4 regions of the Mesorhizobium album genome follow, and region 1 is predicted to be linked to each of the others. Evidence: riboswitches for the same ligand, from Rfam matches in the RefSeq annotation. Region 1 holds a riboswitch; each other region holds the start of a gene.
What was found. Region 1 has a riboswitch for cobalamin ahead of bluB (5,6-dimethylbenzimidazole synthase). Riboswitches for the same ligand answer to the same signal wherever they lie in the genome.
Positions count from the first base shown of each region.

Region 1 (4,608 bases):
AGCATGAAATGCGCGCCGCGCTCCGAGGAAACCACGATCTCCTCGCCGGGCTTGAAAACCAGAAGCCGCTCGGCCGGGAAGCGGTCGCCGGCAATCGAGACCTCGCCATCCAGCGTGTAGATGGCGCGTTCCTCGGCATCAGCGGGGATCTTCACGCTGGCGCCTGCCGCCAGCCGCAGATCGGCATAAAGCGTATCCGAGGCGGTCGCGACTGGCGATCGCAGCCCGGAAAATTCGCCGATGACGACGCGGCCGCTGACGCCTTCGGCGTCGATCTCGGGCAGGCGGATCACCGACGTGCTGGCGAAGACCGGGGCGATCTCTTCCTTGCCGTCCGGCAGCGCCAGCCAGGTCTGCAGGCCGGAGATCGACATCGGCGCGCCGCGCAACTCCTCCGGCGTGCGCTCGGAGTGGACGATGCCGCGGCCGGCGGTCATCAGGTTCACGTCGCCCGGCGCGATCACCATTTCGGTGCCGAGCGAATCGCGATGCCTGATCCTGCCGTCGAACAGATAGGTGACAGTCGAGAGCCCGATATGCGGGTGCGGGCGCACGTCGATCGCCTGGCCGGCGCGCAGGATCGCAGGCCCCATGCGGTCGAAGAAGATGAACGGGCCGACCAGCCGGCGCTTTGCCGTCGGCAAGGCACGGCGAACCTCGAAGCCGCCGATGTCCTTGGCGTTGGGTATGACCATCAATTCGATCTGGTCGCAGGCGAAGGCATCGCCGGCTTCAGGATCGTTTCCGGGGAAGAAGCTCATACGACGGCCTCAGGCGAAGCGGAGCGCGGATCTGGCTTTCGCCTTGGCCGCCTCCTCCTCGCGATTGCGCGGATGCTGGGTGGTTTCGAGGCTGTCGAGCAGATCGCGCGCCGCGGCGGCAATCGCCTCGACGGCGTGATTGAAAGCGTGCTCGTTGCGCTTGGACGGCTTGGTCGAGCCGCTCAGCTTGCGCACGAACTGCAGCGCCGCGTCATGGACCTCGTCGTCGGTCGCCGGCGGATCGAAGTTGAACAGGGTCTTGATGTTTCGGCACATGCTTGAACTCCTAAACCTGCTTTCTCCCCGCCCCTCCCGACCTAGTCGGGGTCGAGCGGCTCGGTTCCCACCGGCTTGCCGTCGCGAGACAGCCTGATCTTCTCGACCTTGTCCTCGGCCGCCTTCAGCAAGCGGTCGCAATGGGCCTTCAGCGCCTCGCCGCGCTCGTAGATCTTGATCGACTGGTCGAGCGCGACATCGCCGCGCTCCAGATCATCGACGATCTTCTCCAGCGCGTCGAGCGCCTGTTCGAAGCTCATCGCCTTGACGTCCTCATTGCCTTCGCCAGCCATATCCTATCCCTTCATCAGCCGCCCGACATGGGCGGCGACCGAAAATGCCAGTCCCTGCAGATCGTAGCCGCCCTCCAGCAGGCTGACGAGCCGATTGCCGCTGTGACGCCCGGCGCGCTCCATCAGCTGGCCGGTCGCCCAGTCGAAATCATCCTCGGTCAGGTTGATCTCGGCCAGCGGATCGCGATGGTGCGCATCAAAACCGGCGGAAATGATGATCAGGTCTGGCGCGAACGCATCGATCGACGGCAGCACGCGCGACAGGAAGGCGTCGCGGAAAGTCTCGCTGCCGGTGCGCGGCGCAAGCGGCGCGTTGACGATGTTGCCGACGCCGGTTTCACTCTTCGCGCCGGTGCCCGGATAAAGCGGCATCTGGTGGGTCGAGCAATAGAGAACCGAGGGATCGTCCCAGAAAATGTCCTGCGTGCCGTTGCCGTGGTGCACGTCCCAGTCGACGATGGCGACACGCTCGGCCTGATGCCTCTTCTGCGCATGGCGGGCGGCGATCGCCGCGGTGTTGAACAGGCAAAAGCCCATCGCTGTGGTCTTTTCGGCATGGTGTCCGGGCGGACGGGCGGCAACGAAGACGTTGGCGGCGCGGCCTTCGAAGACATCATCTATCGCCGCATTGGCGGCGCCGATCGCCGTCACCGCGGCCTGCCAGCTCTTCGGGCTGGCGCTGGTGTCGGCGTCGATCGAGACGATGCCGCTCGCGGGGATAGCCGCGCGGATGCGGGCAACAAAATCTTCCGGGTGCGCGTAAAGGATGGTCGCCTCATCGCCTTCCGGCGCTCTGACGCGGTCGAGCGCCGAAAAAGCCTCGTCGTCCAGCACGCGCTCGATGGCGCGCAACCGGTCGGGCCGCTCGGGGTGACCGGGCGGCGTCAGGTGTTCCAGGAATACCGGATGGGTGTAGAGACGGGTGGTCATGGCGCCTAATTTAGGCACCCGCGGCCCGAATGACCATGTTGCAGCGCCGAATGGCTGGGGAAAATCGCGCCTCCCCATGTCGCAGGCGGCATTGGCGCGGCTGAAGCTTCGCGGTAAAGTCGTCGTGCTGCCTGGTGCCCGCAGACGCGGGAGAATCGGGAACACGGTTGAATTCCGTGGCGTGCCCAACGCTGTGAGGGGGACCGCGCCGGCAAATGCCACTGTCCAAGACGGGAAGGCGCCGGAGCGGGACGATCCCGAGCCAGAAGACCGGCCCGGCAGACATGGTCATCCGCATGGTCAGGCGGAGGACTGCTGTCGCAAGGGGACAAGCGATGCAGGCACGAACGGCCGCCGTGGGCGGCGATGACTTTGACCAATCGGCGCGCGATGCGGTCTACCGGGCGATGTTCACCCGGCGCGATGTGCGCAGCCATTTCGTTTCGGACGATCTCGACGATGCCGTGCTGGCGCGGCTGCTGATGGCCGCCCATCACGCGCCGTCGGTCGGCTACATGCAGCCGTGGAACTTCATCGTCATCCGCGATGGCGAGCGAAGGCGGCAGGTGCGCGACCTGTTCCTCGCCGCGCGCGAGCAGGAACTGCCGGCGATCGAAGCGGAGCGGCAGGCGCTCTACCGCAAGCTGAAGCTCGAAGGCATCTGCGAAAGCGCGCTCAACCTGTGCATCACCTGCGACCGGCAGCGCTCGAAGGATTCGCCGCTCGGGCGCTGGCACAATCCCGAGATGGACCTCTACAGCACCGTCTGCGCGGTGCAGAATTTCTGGCTGGCGGCGCGGGCAGAAGGCGTCGGCGTCGGCTGGGTGAGCATCATCGAGACCGAGGCGCTGAAGCGGCTGCTCGCGATCCCCGAGCATGTGACGCCGATCGCCTATCTCTGCGTCGGCCGCGTCTCGGAATTCGCGCCGCGGCCCGATCTCGAAGCGCATGGCTGGGGCAAGCGCCTGCCGCTCTCCGAACTGGTGATGAGCGAGACCTTTTGCGGCGCCGGCGAGGCGGCGCTCAAATCGGCGATCACCCGACTTGGTTCCGGCGAAAGGGCGAAGCCGTGATCAGGCTGCCTTCCTGGGTCAGGGTTGCCGATCAAGCAGCCCTTGGCGAATCCCAGCGCGAGCCGCCGAAGGTGCCGAGCGCCTTGTCGCGAAGCTCCCTGAACTTGGACGACGCTTCGGCCAGGCGCCGGTCCCATTCCGGATTGGGGACCTGGCCTTCGATGGTGTCGAAATAGACCTGCATCAGCGAAGCGATGGCGAAGGGCTCGATGAAGGCCGCCTTGAAGGCCCAGGCAAAGACGATGGCCAGCACGAAGGCCCAGCCGGCAAGCTGGCCCGGCATGACCCAGAGGATCGCGCCGGCGGGCGCCAGCATCAAAAGGAAGATGACGAAGGACACGCCCCACATGATCACAGCCAGCCACACCGCGTTCTTGACCATGTGCTTGCCGTTCTGCGCATAGAGCACGACGCCTTGCCTGGCGGTCTCGAAAGGCGAGCTCGAATTGATGCGGATATTGTAGCCGAGGATGATCTCGTCGACATAGGTCAGCGACAGGCGGATGACCGTGTTGATGAAGCTGACGATGCCGCTCAAGCCTGGAATGGGCAGGAACGCCGCGATGCCGCCGATCAGGCCGGTAATGGCGCGGATGGCGCCCTTCACCAGCTGGTCGACGACGAAAAGGATGTTGGCCTCGGCAAAACGCTGGGTGACCACTTCCTTCGCATAGGCGATCTGGCCCTGGCCGTCGGGAACGTCGTGGCCGTCGATCAGGTGGACCATGACGGCGATGTGGCCGGCCTTGAGCACATAGAGGATGTATTCGCGGATCCAGTAGACGGCGACTGAGACGACGCCGAAGCCGACAACCCCGCCCCACAGCGCAAACGACATCGGCCCGTCGGGGTCGGTCGAGATGTGGCCGACGCCGTAGCCGACACTGGCGCCGGTGCCGGTCGCCATGATGTAGGCCAGCGTGATGCCAAAATAGACGATCATGCGAAAGACGATGAACGGCCATGTCCGCATCATGATGGACACCGACCGGCCGATGCTGAAGTCCCACATGGCCCGACTCTCCCGCCTCAGAGAATGGCCGAAGAGGTTGCGCTTACGCCATCAATTGTCAATCAAGCGCGGCGCCGTGCCCATCTCAAAGCGGTGCACAAGTCTATCACGGCCGGCGCATTCAATCTGAAGATGCTGCTGCAGAGGGTGGCGGCGCCAGGTTGCGGGCTCGGTGGCGCGAGTGTTGCTCCTACCGGGTGAAACAAGCGACCGGCCCCGTCCTCGACCGGTGCTATTCATTCGATCCTAAAGAATCGCGGTTT
Region 1 covers NZ_JAVIIW010000017.1:122,599-127,206, reverse strand. Annotated here, with positions in the region: gene RFN28_RS16305 (pirin family protein) at 1-761, opposite strand, end outside; gene RFN28_RS16300 (DUF2277 domain-containing protein) at 771-1,037, opposite strand; gene RFN28_RS16295 (exodeoxyribonuclease VII small subunit) at 1,079-1,330, opposite strand; gene RFN28_RS16290 (histone deacetylase family protein) at 1,334-2,260, opposite strand; cobalamin riboswitch at 2,376-2,554, shown strand; gene bluB (5,6-dimethylbenzimidazole synthase) at 2,596-3,333, shown strand; gene RFN28_RS16280 (hypothetical protein) at 3,365-4,345, opposite strand; gene ribB (3,4-dihydroxy-2-butanone-4-phosphate synthase) at 4,592-4,608, opposite strand, start outside.

Region 2 (4,608 bases), on a different contig from region 1:
GGCGGCGCTGCCTACAAGGCCGCCAACACCGCCGATTCGATGATCGGCCATCGCACGCCGAAACATGAGGCCTTCGGCCGCGCCGCGGCGCTGTTCGATGACAGGATCAACTTGCCTGCATCGCGGCTCACCGGCCTGCTGATCGTGCTCGCGGCCTTCCTGGTCAAGGGCGCCGACCCCCGTAGTGCCTGGCAGGTGATGCGCCGCGACGCGAAGAAACACCGCTCTCCCAATGCCGGCTGGCCGGAAGCCGCCATGGCGGGCGCGCTGGGCCTGTCCCTGGCCGGGCCGCGCAGCTATGGCGGTGAAATCGTCGAGGATGCCTTCATGGGCGAAGGCGGCCGCCGCGAGGCCGAGAGCACGGACATCAGGCAGGCGCTGAAACTCTACCGCGTTGCCGACGGACTGCTGCTCGGCCTGTTCGCGATCCTGTCGGCGATCGTGATCTATCTGACCATTTCAATCAGCCGCTAAGGTGTGTTGAGAATCAGGTCACCTGAATATCAACATGCCTTAAAACTCGATCCCCTGCTGCGCTTTCACGCCGGCCGCAAAGTGATGCTTGGTCAGCCCCATCTCGGTGACGAGATCGGCGGCCTCTACAAGCAGCGGCTTGGCGTTGCGGCCGGTGACGATGACATGCAAACCCTCGCGGCGGGTCTTCAGCGCCGCAACCACCTTTTCCAGATCGAGGTAATCGTAACGCAGCGCGATGTTGAGCTCGTCAAGCACGACGAGGCTGATCGACGGATCGGCCATCAACTCCAGCGCCTTGGCCCAGGCTGCCTCCGCGGCAGCGATGTCGCGCTTCAGATCCTGCGACTCCCAGGTGAACCCCTCGCCCATCGTGTGCCAGATGACGCGGTCGCCGAAAGCTGCGAAGGCATCCTTTTCGCCGGTGTGCCACTTGCCCTTGATGAACTGGACGACGCCGACGCGCTTGCCGTAGCCGAGCATCCTGAGCGCTAGGCCGAAGGCAGCGGTGGTCTTGCCCTTGCCCGGCCCGGTGTTGACGATCAGCAGCCCCTTCTCGATCGTCTTGCCGGCAACCTCGGCATCCTGCACAGCCTTGCGCTTGGCCATCTTGGCGCGATGGCGTTCGGCATCCTTGTCGTCAATGATCTTGTCGTCGATTTCGGCCATGTCACTTCACCTTGAGCGGCAGCCCCGCGACGATCATCAGTACGCTGTCGGCGACCGCCGCGACCTGCTGGTTGAGCCGCCCGGCGGCGTCGCGGAACCGGCGCGCCAGCACATTGTCCGGCACGATGCCGAGCCCGACTTCGTTCGACACCACGAACCAAGGCCCGCGCGGCCGTGACAGTATATCCGTAAGCCGCCGGCACTCGGCCTCGATATCATGGTCCGCCAGCATATGATTGGTCAGCCACAATGTCAGGCAATCGATCAGCACTGGCTGATGATCAGGCAAAGCCTCGATCGCACCGGTGAGGTCGAGCGGCGCATCGACGGTCACCCAGCTTTCGCTGCGCCGCGCGCGATGCAGCGCGATGCGCTCGCGCATCTCGTCGTCATAGGCTTGCGCGGTGGCGATGTAGACCCAGGGCGACGGGCTTGCCGTCGCCAGGGTCTCGGCATACGCGCTTTTTCCGGAGCGCGCACCGCCGAGGATGAAGGTCAGACGACCCTCTGCGCGATCAGGCAAAGCTGTCGCGCAGGCTGGTCGCCGTGCCGGTGAAGCGGCCGCGCGCCACGCCGGCAATTGCGCCCAGCACCAGCCAGAAAACTAGATCGGTGAGCGTCACCGCGACCACGAACTGATGATGCAGCCCCTCCGGAATCGCCGTCTCGAAACTGTCGGGCTGTGGCGCGCCGATAACGTGCGGCGCCACGATCAGCACAACACCGAGGATCGCCAGCGGCAGCGACTTGCGGAAGGCGATCAGACCGAGACCGACCGCGGTTGCCGCCACTGTCGAAATCCACCAGATCTGGCGCGGCAAAAGCTCGGCCGCGGGCATTGCCGGCAATTCCGGCGGCAGGCCGAGGCCCGGCGCCAGCGTGAACACGGCGAAGCCGGCAAGGCCCCAGAACACGCCCTGCCGCCAGTTGCCGATGCCGCCGGCGAACTCGGAGACGGCGACCAGGATCAGCGCGAAGCCGATGCCGGTGACGATATTGGCGACGACGTTGAAGGCGAAGCGCTCGAAGCCGTCGGCCGGCGCCCAGCCCTCATCCTCGGCCGGCGCAGCCGCTTCGGCCGGCGCCGGAGCCGCACTGCTCATCGCGTTGTCCGCCGGGGCGGCCGAACTCATTGCGTTGTTGCTTGTGCTGGCGGCGGCGTGATCGTGGTGATGACCGCCGCCCGCCTTTTCGTACACTTCCGCCTTCAGGATCAGCGGCACGGTCGCATAGGCCTGCATGCAGGCGAGAACCACGCCCGCCACGAGCCCCGCGATCGCCGCGATGAACACGACGTTGCGAAACAGATTCATGATGTCAGGCCTTGCTCAGTGGCAGGGAAAAGCCATCGAATGGCGATAGTCGTGCGCAGCGTTGTGGACCGCATCGATATGCGAGAAGCCGACGAAGCCGACGACGAAGATGCCGAGCAGCGCGGCCAGGGTCAGCTGCATGATGCGCGACTGCGAGGAGACGGAGGCGCCGAGGGAGACGGAAGCGGTATTCATGTCTTGTCCTTTCGCCCTCCACCCGAGGGCATCGAAGTCAACTTTCCTGTCGCCGGCAGGTCTCCTGGCTCGCGGATCCGCGCCCTTCCCCACCTTCCCGAGGAAAACCCTCAGTGGTTTATGGAGAGGACTACCGCACACAGTTGCGGGGGCAGCCACGGCTTTGGGCAGGAAGTTCGCCCTCACCGCATTCCCTCTTGGCTCCAAAAACGGAACCGACGACGGCGCAGACTATATGCAGAATCGCCGCACCCGGCAAACCAAATTCCGCCATGTCGGAGCGTGATTGCGGCACGCATTGGGAACTAGGAGCCGGCGATCCTTGCGGCGACAAGCTGCTGCAGCCGCCACAGATGGGCGTCGTGGATGCCGCGCGCCTCGAGATTCTTGACAGTATTGTAGAGATAGTCGGCGCCTGACCCCCAATGGCCGCAGGAGGTCGCCAGCCTTTCGACCACCTCGCCTTCGCTGAGCGGGCCGGCATAGGTCGTGCCTTTGCGGTTGAGAACGAAGGCGAGCGCCCGCAACGGCCCCTTGTCGGTTGCGAGTTGCAGCACCCGCGGCCGGTAGCTGGTCGGCTTCAGCGTCATCTCGCGCCGGAAAAGCTTGTCCAGCGCCTCCCGGCGGTCGCCACCGTCCAGCCGGAAGGCGACGCCCTTGCATTGGCCGCCGCGATCCAGCGCCATCATCAGGCCAGGGCTCTCTTTGGTGCCGCGCCAGCGCGTCATCTTCATGCAGAAGGAGCGATGCCAGCCGCGCGCCACGGCGACCCGCTCCTCGACATGTTCGATCTCCGGCTTCCAGATCAGCGAGCCATAGCCGAACAGCCAGAGAGGCTCGGCTGCAGGCAACTCGCCCTCGAACGCATCCAGCATCTCTTCATAGTCGCTGTCGCGGAGATGCTGCGCATCAGGATCGGGCCCTGGGTCCTCGACCGCGCGAAAACAGCGGGCGACCAATTCCTCGGTGAGCGACATCGTTCTTGCAGGCATCCGGTTGCTCCTTCGGCCGCCGGCGAGTTTGCCGACGATAGCGGACCGAGCTTAAGGTCCTCGCATAATCGCCACAATGTGGAAGGCCGGCCAGGTGGCCGATCAAAACGACTTCGGCAGATAGCGCCAGGTGAAGAAGCCGCAGAAGGCGGCCAGCAGGCCGAGAGTGACGAAGACCGAGCCGAGGCCGAAGAAAGAGAGCACCACCGAATAGACCAGCGGCGGCGTCAGCTCGGAAAAGTCGAGGTAGGTGCGGTAGACCGCCGCCATCTGCGCCCTCTCATAGGAACGCACCGAGCGCATGAAGGCGGTCGAGCCAAGCGCATCGAGCGCGATGGTGAAAAGCGCGCTGCACAGCAGGAAGGCGGCGGCGAGCAACGGCTCGGCTTCGCCGACGCCGCCCGCAAGAAGCAGCATGGCCGACATGGCGAAATAGGCGAAGGTCATGGTCCGCCGCCCGCCGAAGCGCTTGCCCGCCTTGCCCCAGAAGATCGCCATGAAGAGCAGCGCATTGCCGGCCGAAACCAGCAGCCCGCCGGCAAGCTTGCCCTCGCCGGTGATCACCATGAACAGCGGGCCATAGACGAAGAAGGTCGTCCAGAAGCAGGAGCGGCCGAAGGCGATCAGCCAGGCGAGACGCAGCCTCGGCTGCGCGATGAAGCGACCGATATTGGCGAGCGGATTGGCCGGCCGGCTCTTGCCGGGGCGGATCGACGGGTTGTCGGCCAGCCGGTAGGTCCAGAACAGCGCAAGCAGCGCCAGCGCGAAGGCCACGACCGCGCCATGCGCGGCATAGATGCCGAAGCGGGTGTAGATGAAGACGCCGAGCGTCGGCCCGCCAGTCCAGGCAAACATCGACCAAGCTATGCGCAGCGATTCCGCCTGCATGAAGTCGGTCTTGCGGATGTGGTCCATGATGTAGAGGTTGAGCGTGATCGACAGCGCGCTCGCTCCCATGACGCGGC
Region 2 covers NZ_JAVIIW010000005.1:213,970-218,577, forward strand. Annotated here, with positions in the region: gene cbiB (adenosylcobinamide-phosphate synthase CbiB) at 1-474, shown strand, start outside; gene cobO (cob(I)yrinic acid a,c-diamide adenosyltransferase) at 514-1,143, opposite strand; gene cobU (bifunctional adenosylcobinamide kinase/adenosylcobinamide-phosphate guanylyltransferase) at 1,145-1,666, opposite strand; gene RFN28_RS06705 (CbtA family protein) at 1,659-2,456, opposite strand; gene RFN28_RS06710 (CbtB domain-containing protein) at 2,472-2,651, opposite strand; cobalamin riboswitch at 2,689-2,886, opposite strand; gene RFN28_RS06715 (gamma-glutamylcyclotransferase) at 2,957-3,643, opposite strand; gene RFN28_RS06720 (MFS transporter) at 3,746-4,608, opposite strand, start outside.
Region 2: it holds a riboswitch for cobalamin, as region 1 does, so the genes downstream of both, RFN28_RS06710 (CbtB domain-containing protein) here and bluB (5,6-dimethylbenzimidazole synthase) in region 1, are expected to answer to the same signal.

Region 3 (4,608 bases), on a different contig from region 1:
TGACGAAATAGGGCGAGAGATAACCGCGGTCGAATTGCATGCCTCGACGACTTCCAGCTCGGTCTCAGCGTCTTGGCTTCTTCGACGGTGATGACGCCCACGTTGCCGACCTACTGCATGGCTTCGGCGATCATGGTGCCGACCGACTCGTCGCCATTGGCCCAAATCGTGCCGACCTGGGCGACTTCCTCGGAGCTCGTGATCTTCTTAGCAGCCTTGCCGAGCGCCGCGACGACTTCGGTGACGGCGAGGTCGATGCCACGCTTGAGGTCCATCGGGTTCATGCCGGCAGCAACCGCCTTGGTCCTTCGCGAGAACCGTCGCGGTCGTGGTGCCGTCGGCGGCCATCGGCTCAACATCGGTTGAAAAATTGGTAACAGTGAACACGGAATGAACCGCCCCATGTTGGAGCGCCGCGCGTTCGAAGGTTGGTTCGCTCGGGATCAGCGGCTGCTATAAATCCAATGGATGGAGAAGAATGGCTTCAGGACAGCGCCTCGCGGCAAGTACCATGAAGAACATGCTTCCACAACGCGATCAGAAGTTTTCTCCCGAACGGCATTGATGCCAGCTTGCTAGGCAAATGTCGGGCAAAGGCACCCGTCGCGGCCGCTGCTGCTCACGCGTTTACGGGTCACAGGGGCCGCGCGAGCTCAGCCTGCTGTTTCTCCCGCATGGCGCATGCTGCCGCAACCATGTTAATGAGGGCAGGGCGGACCTCCTCCCATTTGCGAGTTTTGAGGCCGCAGTCCGGATTTATCCACAGTTGACCATCGGAGAGTCGCTCGCGGGCAAGCATGACGAGCTCCGAAATCTCGGCGACTTCCGGAATGCGCGGTGAGTGGATGTCATAGACTCCGGGACCGATTTCGTTCGGATATTTAGAGCTCGTAAAGGCGTCCAGCAGTTCCATTGCCGAGCGCGATGTCTCAATCGAAATTACATCCGCGTCCAGCTCAGCGATCGCGTCGATGATCTCGTTGAACTCCGAATAGCACATGTGGGTATGGATCTGAGTCGAGTCCTTTACACCTGTTGAAGCGATCCGGAAGCATTCGACCGACCAGTCAAGATAGACCTTCCAGTCGCACTTGCGCAGCGGCAAGCCTTCGCGAAACGCGGCCTCGTCGATCTGGATCATCCTTGCGCCTGATCTTTCGAGGTCCGTCACTTCATCGCGAACAGCGAGCGCGATCTGGCGGCAGACCTCGGAGCGGGGTACGTCGTCGCGAACAAAAGACCAATTGAGAATGGTCACTGGGCCTGTAAGCATTCCCTTGACAGGCTTTTGCGTAAGCGACTGGGCGAATTGCCACCAGCGCACAGTCATCGGATTGGGGCGCGATACGTCGCCGAAGATGATGGGGGGACGCACGTAGCGCGACCCATAGCTCTGCACCCAGGCATGTTCGGTGAAGGCGAAGCCGGAAAGTTGCTCGCCGAAATGCTGTACCATGTCGTTTCGTTCGAACTCGCCATGCACCAGCACGTCCAGCCCGATCTCGTCCTGCCAGCGAATAGCAGCCTCGATCTCCTTCTTCAGAAAGGTTTCGTAGTCGACATAGCTGAGCCGGCCCTTCGCGTGAGCGGAACGCGCCTTGCGCACCTGAGGCGTCTGCGGAAAGGATCCAATGGTCGTCGTCGGGAACGGCGGCAGGCCGAGCGTGCGGGCCTGGACCCTGGAACGCTCGGCAAATGCGCTCTTTCGTTGCTTCATGGCGCTTTTGATGTCGGCGATCCGCCCTTCAACGAGCGGGTCATGGACCTTCGTGGATGTTGCGCGAGTCGCGGCAGCCTCGGTAGAAGCTTTCAACTCGCCAGCCACGGCGTCTTTACCTTGGGACAAGCCCGAGCCAGGATGACCAACTCGTCGGTCTTCTGGGCCGCGAAGGCGAGCCACGACCTGATGTTCGCATCCAGTGCCGTCTCCATACGCAAGTCGATCGGCACATGCAGCATCGAGCACGAAGGCGCGATCTCGACTCGATCCAAGGGCCAGCCCGCGACGATCGGCTTGATGCGGTCGAGAATGGCAGTGAGGTTCGCGCGCCAGACGTTGCGGCCATTGATCAAGCCAAGCGATAACACCAGATCCTTGGGCGCGAGCCGACCAGCCGTCTCCAACTGTTCGGGAGCATGGGAGAGATCAAGATGCAGGCCGGCCACGGGCAGCGATATCGCTGTCTCGAGATTGTCTCCCAGCGGCCCGAAATAGGTAGCCAGCATGATCTTCAATGCGATACCCCGATGGTTGGGGCGTGGGGGACAATGAAGGCGCCAGTAGGCCGGTACGAACGCCGGGCTGCAGCGGCCACCGAGACACCCCGCCCGTGGACAATAGTTCGCCGTGGCAGGTCTCCTGGCTCAGGGGTCATCGCCTCTACCCGCCTTCCCGAGGCTGTTCGCCTCAGTGACATGAGTGGGGTCGGCTCGCCTCTAACAGTTGCGGGGGCAGCGCCGGCATCGCACCGGCTTCTTAGCTCCGCTGCGGCAGCGCCGTACGGAGAACCATGGCTTGGACACAATCACAGCAGTCCGCTCTTTTGTCAATCTCGCATAAAGAAATCTTTATGTCATTATGTGGACGCGCTTTGTACCGTCGCAGTGATTTCCAAGCCGCGTGGAGGGACGAACAAGGGGCGTTTGGATCGTGAATATGTTTAGTTCGGCAGGCGGTAAGGCAGATTGGCTAGATGAAGCCAGACCTTGCCCGCTGCAGGTGGCCGGGCCAAATCGGCAAATGGGCGCTGTGCAGAACTGTGCCAGACGGTGCGATCCGGCTCGGCTGCGCAAGGGTTGCAGGGCCTTTGGTCGGACCGATTTGGCGGAAGGGCAGGGTGGCGCCCCCAGCAGAACTGCGAGGCTAGAATAGGTCTCTTGCTGGAGTACGCCAATGTGGGCGTCCGCGCGCCAACTGATATCAAGATCCCCTGAAACCGGTAAGTGGCCCCAACCCGTTTCCGCGTTCCGGTAACTAGACTGGAACGCCAAGAGGAAAACCGCCCTCAACGGGATGCACGTGCGACATTTCGATTTGCCCGCGCTTTCCTAAACAGCTTTCACTAGGAGGAAGGAAGCTAGTCCTTGGCACGCCCCTACAGCAGCCCGGCTTGCTCGGCCTCGCGGCGCAGGTTCTGGCGCGGGCGCGGGCCGATCTGCTGGATCACCAGGCCGGCGGCCAGCGAGCCGAGATCGCCGCACTCCTTGAGGCTGCGTCCGGTCGTGTAGCCGTAAAGGAAGCCGGCGGCATAGAGGTCGCCGGCGCCGGTCGTGTCGACCAATTGCTCGATCGCCGTCGCCTCGATGGTGACGGTCTCGTCGCCGCGCACGATGACCGAGCCTTTCTCAGAACGGGTGACGGCGGCTATTCTGCAGTCCTTGCGGATGGCGGCCAACGCCTCCTCGAACGAGGAGGTCTCGTAGAGAGACTTGATCTCGTGGCTGTTGGCAAAGATGATGTCGACGGTGCCGCAGCGCATCAGCTCGAGGAACTCGTCGCGATAGCGGTCGACGCAGAAGGAATCCGATAGCGTCATCGACACTTCGCGGCCGGCGGCATGCGCCAGCCTCGCGGTCTGCCGGATCGCTTCCTTGGCGCGCGGCGGATCCCACAGATAGCCTTCGAAATAGGTGACCCTGGCGCCGGCGGCCTTGTCGGCCTCGACGTCCTCCGGCCCGAGTTCGATGCAGGCGCCGAGATAGGTGTTCATCGAACGCTCGCCATCCGGCGTGACGAAGATCATCGAGCGCGCCGTCGGCGGCTCGCCCTGGAGCGGCCTGGTGTCGAAGGCCACACCCTGGGCATGGATATCGTGGGTGTAGATTTCGCCGAGCGCGTCGTTCGACACCTTGCCGAAGAAGGCGGCGCGGCCGCCGAAGCTCGCGACACCCGCCGCCGTGTTGCCGGCGCTGCCGCCCGAAGCCTCGATCGCCGGCCCCATGCGGCTGTAAAGCAGCTCGGCGCGCCTGGTGTCGATGAGGTTCATCGCGCCCTTGATGATGCCGTTGGTCTCGAGAAAAGCCTCGTCGCACTGGGCGATGATGTCGACAATGGCATTGCCGATGCAAAGCACGTCATATTCCGGCATCAAAGTCTCCGCCAACGACTGCCGGCTTTCTGCCACGCCGGCCGGGCGCGCGATCAGTTGGGATGGGCTTTCAACATGCCAATCTATTCGGCACGAGTCTCGCGGCGCTGAGAGCCTTGCATCGCGCCGTAGGTGCCAGCCTCTCCCAGGTAGACTCACCCGAAGTGCTCATAGGTCGCGGCTTTGTGACCCGAAATAAATGCACCCGGCTTGACCTCGCTGCCCTCAAACAGGCTTGGGATTCCTACCACTTTTAGCGAATTGGTATTGCAAAGCCTCTGTGAATTTTATGGAAGGATCTCTTACGATGCTCAACCGAAACGCAACGCTATGGCGGAGACGATCCGAGGTGGTAGCGGGGCTGATGGTGCCGCGCGACGGGGCGTGCGAGACGGCTATTTGACCGGTTTGCACTCCGCCGTCTGGCTGGTCTCAGTTGATTAACCGTGTTGTGAAGCAGATGACAGGTGCCGACCTTGCCCCGTTAGACAGAGCGCGCGGAGGCCCGAGAGGGATTGCT
Region 3 covers NZ_JAVIIW010000024.1:4,507-9,114, forward strand. Annotated here, with positions in the region: partial or broken gene RFN28_RS20180 (TCP-1/cpn60 chaperonin family protein) at 1-345, opposite strand, end outside; partial or broken gene metE (5-methyltetrahydropteroyltriglutamate--homocysteine S-methyltransferase) at 635-2,235, opposite strand; cobalamin riboswitch at 2,333-2,528, opposite strand; gene RFN28_RS20190 (adenosine kinase) at 3,096-4,088, opposite strand.
Region 3: it holds a riboswitch for cobalamin, as region 1 does, so the genes downstream of both, metE (5-methyltetrahydropteroyltriglutamate--homocysteine S-methyltransferase) here and bluB (5,6-dimethylbenzimidazole synthase) in region 1, are expected to answer to the same signal.

Region 4 (4,608 bases), on a different contig from region 1:
GAAGGAGTCAAAATCGTCATGCTCGTGGTCGAGCTCGTCGTCGTGATGCGTCTTGCGGTTCTCGATATCGTCCTCGACGGCGAGGCCGAGGCCGAGCAGCACCGACGGATCGACCTTGCCGTGCGTGGTCGGCACGACCTTCACGGCGCGCGCTACATGCTCGCCGATGACGGCATTGGCACGGGCCGAGCCCGCCGCATCCATCAGGTCGCTCTTCGACAGGATGATCAGGTCGGCGCAGGCGATCTGGTCCTCGAACACCTCCTCGACCGGATCGTCATGGTCGAGCGAATCGTCCGCGGCGCGCTGCGCCTGCAGGGCGTCCATATCGGAGGCGACGCGGCCGTCGGCCAGTGCCGGGCCATCGACCACGGCGATGACGCCATCGACCGTCACGCGGCTCTTCACTGTCGGCCACTGGAAAGCCTGGACGAGCGGCTTCGGCAAAGCGAGGCCGGAGGTCTCGATCAGGATGTGGTCGACCTTCGGCGTGCGCGACAGGATCTGATCGAGCGCCGGCACGAAATCGTCGGCGACGGTGCAGCAGATGCAGCCATTGGCGAGCTCGACGATGTTTTCCTCCGGGCAGGTGTCGATGCCGCAGCCTTTCAGGATCTCGCCGTCGATGCCGACATCGCCGAACTCGTTTACGATGATCGCCAGCCGCTTGCCCTTGGAATTTTCGAGCAGGTTGCGGATCAGCGTCGTCTTGCCGGCGCCGAGAAAGCCGGTGACGACGGTGCAGGGAACACGGGAGAAGTTGCCGGACGAATCTGGGGCGTTCATGGTCAGTCTTTCAGCATGTCGAGGGGAGGGACGCGGGCAACCAGGCCACGCTTGAGGGAATCTGGCCGGCCACGCCAGGGAATGAGGCCGTCGGTCGAGGTAGCAAAGAGTTTTGCGCCGGCGACGAGATCTGGGCCGCTGGTCGTGTCCAAGTCGCCGAAGACGTAGCTCCAGCAGCCGTCGCGAAGCAGTGCGGCGCTCAGGCGGCGCTTGCAGTTGCCGAGGCATTCGACGGTGCGGATGCGGATCTCCTGGCCCGAAGCGGCGCGGCGTGCGTCCGCGGCAAGGAGTGTGCCTGCGCGCGGATGCGCGTCCGAGCCGGTTTCGTCGCGGCAAGAGGAGCAGACGATGACGGTTACTTCCGCCAACGCGTAGCCGGGCTCGGATGGAATGTCCGCGATATTAGCCGGAAGACTGTCGTTGCGATCCAAAACCAGGCTCCTTGCCCGGAAAACCCGCCGGACGATCGGATACTTAAAGTCTCAGACGGCAGGTCTCCTGGCTCGCGGGTCATCGCCTTGGCGCCGCCTTCCCGGGAATATCCCAGTGGCTTTCGGCTGAGGCTCATCGCTCACAGTTGCGGGGACAGCCGCGGATTTGGGCTTTTTGCCCGCACCGCATTCCCTCTTGGCTCCTCCCTTTGCCGGGAGAAGACCGTCTGTGGCGGATTTAGGCTTAGAGCTATCCGGCTGTCAACGCGCGGCTACGACACCGAAATGTCGGCCAGCGCCGGGCCGAGGTCGCCGGCCGGCGCGACTTCGATGCGCTCCAATCCAAGCCAGCCCTGCATCTGCTTCAGTTCCTCGACGAGCTGCGCGGCCGTCTCCGGCGGCGCTCCGGCCTCAGCATAGGCGGCGTGGACACGGAGAACACTTGCAGGGCGGTCGGCTCTCAGATCGACACGGGCGACGATCCGGTCGCCAAGGAGGAAGGGCAGCACGTAATAGCCATACTGGCGCTTTTCGGCCGGCGTATAGATCTCGATGCGGTAGCGGAAGCCGAACAGCTTTTCCGTCCGAGTGCGCTCGAAGACGACGGGATCGAAAGGAGCAAGCAGGGCACGCGCCGCGATCCGGCGCGGAAAGCGGGCATCCTTGTGGAGATAGGCGGTCTTATCCCAACCTTCGACGCGCACCGGCAGCAGCTCGCCCGCCTCGACCAGTTCCTCGATGCGGTCTTTGGTGTCGCCCGGCGCCAGGCGGAAATAGTCGCGCAGGTCGCCATACGTGGCGATGCCATGGGCGCGCGCGGACATGCGCAGCAATTCGCGGTGCGCGTCCTCGACGGAGGGCACGGGCAGATCCAGCACAGACTGTGGCAGAACACGCTCCGGCAGATCGTAATAGCGCTCGAAGCCGCGCCGGTAGGCGGTGGTGATGCGCCCGGCCCAGAACAGCCATTCGAAGGCATGCTTGGCCTCGCTCCACCCCCACCAGCCGCCGTTGCCCTTGTGGCCTTCGATGTCGGAGGCGGCGATCGGTCCGCGTTCGGCTACCTCTTTATAAATCTCGTCGATCATCTCCTTGCGCTCGCGGCCCCACTTGGCGAGGCCGAGATACATCTCCTCGCCGCGTTCGGCGCGCTGCATGCGCCAGCGCATCAGCGGATAGGTCTCAACCGGCAGGAAAGAGGCTTCATGCGCCCAATATTCGAAGACGGCGCGCTTGCGGGTGCGTGCGGCATTGTCGAGCAGCGCCAGCGGGTAAGGGCCGAGACGCGAATAGAGCGGCATGTAATGGGCGCGCACCACCGCGCTGACAGAATCGATCTGGAGCAGGCCGGTCCGGGAGAGCACGCGGGCGAGGTGCCGGCGGTTGGGCTCGCCGGCCGGGCGAGGGTCGGTGAAGCCCTGCGCACCGAGCGCGATGCGCCTGGCCATGGCGAGCGAAATCGTTTCCTTCATCAGGCTATCCCGTTACCCCTGATCCTTTGCCGGCATTTCCAGCGGGCGATTCATGTCATGCTAGCAGGCAAATGGCGGGAGATATGTCAGGAGAGAAAAGTGGAGTAAAAAACGAAGGAAATCAAACAGGAGCGGATCGGACCAGTTTCTTCGGATATGGCGCCCAGGGCCGGATTTTGAACAAGGTTTGACTTGCGTCGCTGAAACCGCTGCGCTAACCCTCGCCGCGTCGCAGCATAGGCCACCTAAAACGGTTCAGCGGTTAATCTGTCACGCTTCCGCATTAGAGTCCGTTGCTGTAATCAAAGTGAATTGGCCGCCAACGGAAAGCCGCCGCATGAGCGCACTCCTAAGTTCGTATCTGCCCATCGTCCTCTTCATCGCAGTGGCGATGGTCGTCGGTCTGGCGCTGATCATAGCGCCGTTCCTGGTGGCCTACCGCAGCCCCGACCCGGAAAAGCTTTCCGCCTATGAATGCGGGTTCAACTCGTTCGACGACGCCCGCATGAAATTCGACATCCGCTTCTATCTGGTGTCGATCCTGTTCATCATCTTCGATCTTGAGGTCGCCTTCCTGTTTCCGTGGGCGGTGTCCTTCTCCAAGGTCGGCATGCTCGGCTTCTGGTCAATGATGGTGTTCCTGGCGGTGCTGACCGTCGGCTTTGCCTATGAATGGAAAAAAGGAGCGCTGGAATGGGATTGAACGACAGTTCAGGCACCCTCGTCGCGCCGAAGCCCAAGGGCATCATCGACCCCAACACCGGCAGGCCGGTGGGGGAGGACGATCCCTTCTTCCTCGAAATCAACAATGAGCTGGCAGACAAGGGTTTCCTCGTCACCTCGACTGAAGCGCTGATCACCTGGGCGCGCAGCGGCTCGCTGATGTTCATGACTTTCGGTCTCGCCTGCTGCGCGGTCGAGATGATCCACACCTCGATGCCGCGCTACGACAGCGAGCGCTTCGGCGTCGCGCCGCGGGCGTCTCCGCGCCAGTCCGACATCATGATCGTCGCCGGCACGCTGACCAACAAGATGGCGCCGGCGCTGCGCAAGGTCTACGACCAGATGCCGGAGCCGCGCTACGTCATCTCGATGGGCTCTTGTGCCAATGGCGGCGGCTACTACCATTATTCCTATTCGGTGGTGCGCGGCTGCGACCGCATCGTACCGGTCGACATCTATGTACCCGGCTGCCCGCCGAGCGCGGAAGCGCTGCTCTACGGCATTCTTCTGTTGCAGAAGAAGATCCGCCGCACCGGCACGATCGAACGGTGAACCAATGGCCCTGGCGTTGAACGAACTCTCCACCTATCTCGGCGAGAAGCTGGCCGGCCGCATCGGCGAAACGGTGCTTGCCTATGGCGAGCTGACGGTTTCGATCGAGCCCGGCAACCTGATCGAGGTGGCGACCTTCCTGCGCGACGATCCGCGCTGCCAGTTCATCTCGATCATCGACGTCTGCGGCGCGGACTATCCGTCGCGGGCCAAGCGCTTCGATGTCGTGTATCACCTTCTGTCGCCGAAGCAGAATGGGCGCATCCGGCTCAAGGTTCAGGCTGACGAGGAGACGCTGGTGCCGTCGCTGACCGCCGTCTATCCCGGTGCCGACTGGTACGAGCGCGAAACCTACGATCTCTATGGCGTGCTCTTCTCCGGCCATCCGGATCTGCGCCGTATCCTCACCGACTACGGTTTTGACGGGCATCCGCTGCGTAAGGATTTCCCGCTGACCGGCTTCGTCGAAGTGCGCTACGACGACGAGGCCAAGCGGGTGATCTACGAGCCGGTCGAGCTCAAGCAGGAATTCCGCAATTTCGATTTTCTTTCTCCTTGGGAAGGGACGGACTACGTCCTACCGGGGGACGAAAAAGCCAAGACGAATTGAGGCGCCAGAATGGCTGAGACCTCCGTCCGCAATT
Region 4 covers NZ_JAVIIW010000030.1:50,584-55,191, forward strand. Annotated here, with positions in the region: gene cobW (cobalamin biosynthesis protein CobW) at 1-786, opposite strand, end outside; gene RFN28_RS23115 (DUF1636 family protein) at 789-1,217, opposite strand; cobalamin riboswitch at 1,258-1,460, opposite strand; gene RFN28_RS23120 (winged helix-turn-helix domain-containing protein) at 1,490-2,689, opposite strand; gene RFN28_RS23125 (NADH-quinone oxidoreductase subunit A) at 3,027-3,392, shown strand; gene RFN28_RS23130 (NuoB/complex I 20 kDa subunit family protein) at 3,383-3,964, shown strand; gene RFN28_RS23135 (NADH-quinone oxidoreductase subunit C) at 3,969-4,574, shown strand; gene RFN28_RS23140 (NADH-quinone oxidoreductase subunit D) at 4,584-4,608, shown strand, end outside.
Region 4: it holds a riboswitch for cobalamin, as region 1 does, so the genes downstream of both, RFN28_RS23115 (DUF1636 family protein) here and bluB (5,6-dimethylbenzimidazole synthase) in region 1, are expected to answer to the same signal.